Regions from separate parts of the Streptomyces sp. NPDC051561 genome, predicted to be linked through region 1. Evidence: riboswitches for the same ligand, from Rfam matches in the RefSeq annotation. Region 1 holds a riboswitch; each other region holds the start of a gene.
The links. A riboswitch is a leader RNA that binds a small molecule or an ion and turns the genes downstream of it on or off. The one in region 1 is predicted to bind thiamine pyrophosphate.

Region 2: it holds a riboswitch for thiamine pyrophosphate, as region 1 does, so the genes downstream of both, thiM (hydroxyethylthiazole kinase) here and thiC (phosphomethylpyrimidine synthase ThiC) in region 1, are expected to answer to the same signal.
Region 3: it holds a riboswitch for thiamine pyrophosphate, as region 1 does, so the genes downstream of both, thiO (glycine oxidase ThiO) here and thiC (phosphomethylpyrimidine synthase ThiC) in region 1, are expected to answer to the same signal.

The regions. Positions count from the first base shown of each region.
Region 1 is NZ_JBITDM010000010.1:41,624-43,883, reverse strand. Features, by position in the region: gene thiC (phosphomethylpyrimidine synthase ThiC) at 1-956, opposite strand, end outside; TPP riboswitch at 949-1,085, opposite strand; gene ACIA73_RS22475 (YibE/F family protein) at 1,159-2,260, shown strand, end outside.
Region 2 is NZ_JBITDM010000035.1:28,239-30,498, forward strand. Features, by position in the region: TPP riboswitch at 861-990, shown strand; gene thiM (hydroxyethylthiazole kinase) at 984-1,814, shown strand; gene thiE (thiamine phosphate synthase) at 2,042-2,260, shown strand, end outside.
Region 3 is NZ_JBITDM010000003.1:56,328-58,587, forward strand. Features, by position in the region: gene ACIA73_RS08260 (NAD(P)/FAD-dependent oxidoreductase) at 1-449, opposite strand, end outside; gene ACIA73_RS08265 (hypothetical protein) at 545-889, opposite strand; TPP riboswitch at 986-1,098, shown strand; gene thiO (glycine oxidase ThiO) at 1,096-2,260, shown strand, end outside.

The sequences.
Region 1 (2,260 bases):
CCGCGCGAGACGATGCCGGTCTTGCGGCGCGCGGTCATCGGGACGTAGGCGAGACGCACGCCCGCGTGGACCGTCATGTAGTCCACGCCCTGCTCGGCCTGCTCGATGATGGTGTCCTTGTAGATCTCCCAGGTCAGGTCCTCGGCGCGGCCGTCGACCTTTTCGAGTGCCTGGTAGAGCGGGACGGTGCCGATCGGGACCGGCGCGTTGCGCAGGATCCACTCGCGGGTGGTGTGGATGTTGCGGCCGGTGGAGAGGTCCATGACCGTGTCGGCGCCCCACTTGGTCGCCCAGGTCATCTTGTCCACCTCCTCCTCGATGGAGGAGGTGACCGCGGAATTGCCGATGTTTGCGTTGACTTTCACCAGGAACCGCTTGCCGATGATCATCGGCTCGATCTCCGGGTGGTTCACGTTCGCGGGCAACACCGCGCGCCCGGCGGCGATTTCCTCCCGTACGACCTCGGGCGCAACATTCTCCCGGATGGCCACGTACTCCATCTCCGGGGTGATCTCACCGCGCCGTGCGTACGCGAGCTGGGTCACCGCGCGGCCGTCGCGGCCCCGGCGGGGCTGGCGGGGGCGGCCGGGGAAGACCGCGTCCAGGTTCTTGAGTCCGCCGCGCGGCGAGGTGTGCTTGATGCCGTCGTCCTCGGGGCGGGCCGGCCTGCCCGCGTACTCCTCGGTGTCGCCCCGGCTGATGATCCAGTTCTCGCGCAGCGGTGCGAGTCCGCGGCGCACGTCCGTCTCGATCGACGGGTCGGTGTACGGGCCGGACGTGTCGTACAGCGTCACGTCCTTGCCGTTGGTCAGGTGCACCTGACGGACCGGCACCCGGAGGTCGGGGCGCGAGCCGTCGACGTATCCCTTGTGCCAGCCGGGCTTCCGCTCACCCTCGGCGGCGTTGTCGCGGCGGTTCTCGCCGTGGGCAGGCGTGCGTGCATCCATCGTGGTCATGAGACCTACTCCCTACGCCGGCATTACCCGGTAACAGGTTCGGCGGTCGACGCAGCCGTTGTCCGTACGCATGTGTACGGAGGTCAGCGCCCTCTCAGCCCGGTGCTCCGAGCTCCCGCGTGTGCAAAGGTTTTGCCCCACGCTAACGCCATCCCGGCCACGCTGAACAGAGGGCCCCTGCCGTTCTTGCGATGATCGGTCGGTGACCCCACCGCAGCCACCCCCACACGACCCGTCCCCGCAGACGCCCCCTCAGCCCCCCGTCCCACCTGTTCCCTCGCATAGCCACAGCCACAGTCACGGCCCTGCGGCGCCCGTCTCCAAGCACCTGCGCAAGGTGATCGCGGCGGTGCTGATCCCCTTCGCCACGGCGGTTCTGGTCGGGCTCACGATGCTCTGGCCGGGAGGGGCGCCCGCCCACGAGCGCACCGGGGTCGGCTTCGACCGGCAGACCGAGAAGGGGCAGGTCGTCCAGGTCCAGAACATCGACTGCAAGGACGCCAATGTCGCCCCGCAGTCCCCCCAGACCCCCGGCACCGGAACCGCTGACCCGGGCGGAGGCGGCCCCTCCGCCGCGCCCGACAAGGGAACCTGCAAGAAGGCGACGATCGAGGTCGAATCGGGTGCGGACAAGGGCCGCACCTTCACCGAGATCGTCCAGCCCGGCGCCCCACGGCAGTTGAAACAGGGTCAGGGAGTCGTCGTCGCGTACGCGCCCGACGCGCCCAAGGATCTGCAGTACTCCGTCATCGACGTGAACCGGAAGCTTCCGCTCACCCTGCTCGCCGGGATCTTCGCCGTGGCGGTGGTGCTGGTCGGCCGGATGAAGGGGCTGATGGCGCTGGTCGCGCTGGTCGCTTCCTTCGCGGTGCTGACGCTGTTCATCCTCCCGGCCATCCTTCAGGGGTCGAATCCGCTGGTGGTGGCGGTGGTCGGGGCCAGCGCCATCATGCTGATCGCGCTGTACGCCTGCCACGGGTTCACCGCCCGCACCTCCGTGGCCGTCATCGGCACGCTGATCTCGCTGCTGCTGATCGGGCTGCTCGGCTCGCTCTTCATCGGCTGGGCGTTCCTGTCGGGCAACATCGACGACAACACCGGGCTGATCCACAGCCTCTACCCGTCGATCGACATGAGCGGCCTGCTCCTCGCCGGCGTCATCATCGGCTCGCTCGGTGTCCTCGACGACGTCACGGTCACCCAGACCTCCGCGGTGTGGGAACTCCACCAGGCCGACCCGAGGATGGGCCCGCGAGCCCTCTACCGGGCGGGCATCCGGATCGGCCGCGACCACATCGCTTCGG
Region 2 (2,260 bases), on a different contig from region 1:
TCGCGCTGTTGCCATGCTTGTCTCTCCGGTTCACGTAAGGGCCGTACTGCCGTGGTGTGCGTTGCTGCCAATAGGGCCGCCGCAGTGCAGGAAACTCATCGGTGCGCCAGGCGTTCGGTGCCGAAGTCCTCGCATCTCGGAGAGGACGAACCCCTATGACGAACCCTTATCCAGAGCGGCGGCGTTCGGTGTCTTCGAGGTTGCCACCACCGTCAACACTGTCCGCTTGATCACTCGTTGGTGTTGGTGGTGCGAGCCCGCCGCACGGTGACCGCTTGATAGTCCAGAGCCGTCAGAGCTCCCGAGGAGACCGGGGCCCGTGGGGTGCGCTGGTGCTATGAACGGCTAGCGAGGTGGCGGACCGACCGGATGGTCGAGTCCTGGAATCAGGTCGCCGCGTGGCCCGCATGCGCTCGCGACCAGCGCGACCGCATCCCGCTTGAACTCTTCTGAATACCGGGCAGTACCCACCAGAACACCTCCTGACCGGATCCCACAATCCGGCTCTCAAGAGATGTCCACAATCCGTGGCAAACCCCAGTATTCACTTGCTCCCGTACTACACCCGGTGAATCACACCGGCCTCGGTCGGTGCGGAGCCGTGTCGGGTCGACCGCTGCGCGGTCGGGACCGGGTGGCACACCGAACTCCCCTGCCGGCGGGGCCTGTTCTCGCGGCCTGTGCACAGTGTGGGTGGACTGCTCGCCGGAGTGTGGCCCAAGGCCTGGACAGGGCTGAAAAGTGCCCGTTGTTCGCTGGAGGTTCGCTGGACGGCGCCAGCCGGTTCCGTCCGCAGATCCCTGTCGTTTCGTGTGGTGCCCCGAGTGCGAACTCCCGTTCGTGAAGGAGGTACATTGCGTAGCGACCACCGCGGGAGCTCGGGAGTAGCCGGGCTGAGAGGGCGGACGGGAGTTGTTTGCTCCCCTTTCCGCCGACCGCATGAACCTGGACCGGGTAATGCCGGCGTAGGAAGGGTGTTGACGATGGATCCTGCCGTCATATCCGCTCAGCGCGGCGCTGCCGTCTCCCGTGATGCGGTGGCGGACGTGATCGCGTCGCTGCGGGCCTCCGCACCCCTCGTGCACTGCCTGACCAACGTCGTGGTGTCGCAGTTCACCGCGAACGTACTGCTCGCCGCAGGGGCCACCCCCGCGATGGTGCACAGCGCGGAGGAGGCCGGAGCACTGGCCCGGGTGGCCGGGGGTGTCCTGGTGAACCTGGGGACGGTGACGTCCGTGACGGCCGAGGCGATGCGTGTCGCGGTCGGGGAAGCGGGAGGGGCCGGGCGGCCGTGGGTGCTCGACCCGGTGGCCGTCGGTCCGCTGCCCTGGCGCACCGCACTCGCCCGTGAACTGCTGGACAGCGCGCCCCCGGCGGTCGTTCGCGGCAATCCTTCCGAGATCCTGGCGCTGGACGGCGGCCCGGGCGGGCGCGGCGTGGACAGCACGGACGTACCCGAGGCGGCACTCGCCGCGGCCACCGCGCTGGCCAGGCGTTACGGCTGCGCGGTGGCGGTGAGCGGCCCGGAGGACGTCCTCACGGACGGGACGCGGGTGGTGCGCCTGGCCAACGGGCACCCGCTGCTGCCTCTGGTGACGGGAACGGGCTGTGCGCTGGGTGCTCTGGTGGCCGCCTGTACGGCCGTCACCGGCGACGCGCTGCTGGCCGCCGCTGCCGCGACCTGTCTGCTCACCGTGGCCGCGGAGGACGCCGCTACCCGCTCTGCGGGGCCCGGCACGTTCGCGGTCGCACTGATCGACGCTCTGTACGAGCTCGGCCCTGACCGACTCACCGAGGCAGTCAACCTGCGCTGAGCAGGCGGGTGTTGAGGGGTTCTGTGATGAGCGGCGGCCTGGACGCCACCCGCTGAACAGCCTGCGCCCGCCCGGGGGGCGACCCCGACACCAGCCGACCTCCCCTCCCCCACGCTCCCGCCTGTGGACGACTCAAGGTTCCTGCACGCCAGGGCCCTTCCTTGCCCTGTGCCTCCCGATGCGCTTCCCATGCCCCCCCCGGCAGGGAGACCACCAAGGACCCACCCATGCGACCTTCTCTCGACCTGTCCCTGTACCTCGTCACCGACACCCGCCTCTGCGGCGACCGTGGTGTCGCCGCCACCGTGGCAGCCGCCGTCAAGGGCGGTGTCACCGCTGTCCAGTTGCGCGATTCGGACGCGGACGCCCGCACGCTGTTCTCGCTCGGCCGGGCGATCCAGGCCGAGCTCGTCGGCACCGGCGTCCCCCTGATCGTCAACGACCGC
Region 3 (2,260 bases), on a different contig from region 1:
CCGGCCTCGCGGGCGGCGGTGGTGAACTCGGCGCCGATCCAGCCCGCCCCGACCACCACCACCTCGCTCTGCGCGTCCAGCACCGGCCGCAGCCGCTGCGCGTCGTCCAGGGTGCGCAGCAGATGGACGCCGGGGACGCCGACGGTGCCGGGCAGGGTGAGGGGGTCCGCGCCGGTGGCCAGCACCAGGGTGTCGTACGGCAGCGGGCCGGTCAGGGTGTCGATCTCGCGGTCGGCGGGACGTACCCCCGTCACCTCGCAGCCGAGGCGCAGCTCCACGCCGAGCGCCGCGAAGTCGACCTCGAAGGCCGAGCCCTCGGCCTTGCCGAGCAGTACCGCCTTGGACAGCGGCGGCCGGTCGTACGGCTGGTGCGGTTCGGCCCCGATCAGTACCAGGGACCCCGCGAAGCCCTGCTCGCGCAGGGCGACAGCGGTCTGCACCCCGGCCATGCCCGCGCCGACGACGACGATTCGCTTCTGCTCGCTCACCCGACCACCTTACGTATCTGACAGACCGTCAGGGACAGGCCCCCTCGGCCGGGGCCTCACCCGGCGGGCACTTCCTCGACCGTGCTGGTGCCGCTGCCCTCCTGGGACTCCCATGCCCAGCGCTCCTCCAGCCGCACTCGACCGTCCGCGAGGAGCGTGACCGTGGACAGACAATGCCCAGAAGACGTCGTTCCATCCTGCTTCAGCTGTACGTAGCGGAAGTCGAGCCGGTCCCCCGCGCGCGTGCCCACCAGGTGCCCGCGTACGACGTCACCGCCCGTGTACTCGGCCCAGATCCGGCCGTCCTGCTCGTGATAGTGGAACCGGGTACGGGTACCGACCTGCCCCGGCGCCTGGTCGGCGACCGGTGCGAGGACGAGTCCGTCCAGTGAACGAGGCACAGCGACCGCTCCCTCAGAGCCTGTTGAGGCCAACCACTAGGGTGGCGACCGGAAACCATTCCCGGGGGACGCCCCCGAACTCCCAGAACAATAGAAGACCGCACTCACGGGAGCCCGGCCGACCGGGCTGAGAGGGAGGCTGACCAGGCCTCCGACCGTACGAACCTGATCCGGGTCATGCCGGCGAAGGGAGGGGCTGGACGCCCATGCACACATATCCGAGAAAGCCTTACGACGTCCTGGTCGTCGGGGGCGGAATCATCGGCCTCGTCACGGCCTGGCGGGCCGCCGGGCGCGGTCTGCGCACCGCGCTCATCGACCCCGAACCGGGTGGCGGCGCCGCCCGGGTGGCGGCCGGAATGCTCGCCGCCGTCACCGAACTCCACTACGGCGAGCAGACTCTGCTCGGCCTCAACCTGGCCTCCGCCCGCCGCTATCCGGACTTCGTCGCGGAGCTGGAGGAGGCGACCGGCCTGGGCACCGGCTACCGCGCGTGCGGCACGCTGGCCGTCGCCCTGGACGCCGACGACCGCGCCCACCTGCGCGACCTGCACGCCCTGCAACGGCAGTCCGGCCTGGAGTCGGAGTGGCTGAGCGGGCGCGAGTGCCGCCGGCTGGAGCCGATGCTGGCGCCGGGCGTGCGCGGCGGGCTGCGGGTGGACGGCGACCACCAGATCGACCCCCGCCGGCTGGCCGCCGCCCTGCTGACGGCCTGCGAGCGGGCCGGGGTGACCGTGCACCGTACGACCGTCACCGCACTTCGTGTCGTGCGGGACCGGGCGGCCGGCGCACTGCTCGCGGACGGCACCGAGCTGGTCGCCGACCAGGTGGTGCTCGCCGCCGGGAGCCTCAGCGGGCAGCTCGCCGGGGTGCCGGACGAGGTGCTCGTGCCGGTACGTCCGGTGAAGGGGCAGGTGCTGCGGCTGACGGTGCCGCCCGCGTACGCCCCGTTCCTGAGCCGGACGGTTCGGGCGGTGGTGCGCGGCAGCCACGTCTACCTGGTTCCGCGCGAGAACGGCGAACTCGTCGTCGGCGCCACCACCGAGGAGCTCGGCTGGGACACCACGGTCACCGCGGGCGGCGTCTACGAGCTGCTGCGCGACGCCCATGAACTGGTCCCCGGCATCACCGAACTCCCGCTCACCGAGACCCGCGCGGGCCTGCGCCCCGCCTCCCCCGACAACGCCCCGCTGCTGGGCCCCACCGCCCTGCCCGGCCTGCACCTGGCCACCGGGCACTACCGCAACGGGGTGCTGCTGACCCCGATCACCGGGGAGGTGATGGCGGAGGTGCTGACCACGGGTGAACTCATCCACGAGGCGCGGCCGTTCACGCCGCGACGGTTCACTTCCCTGCCTGCCGATGTACGTG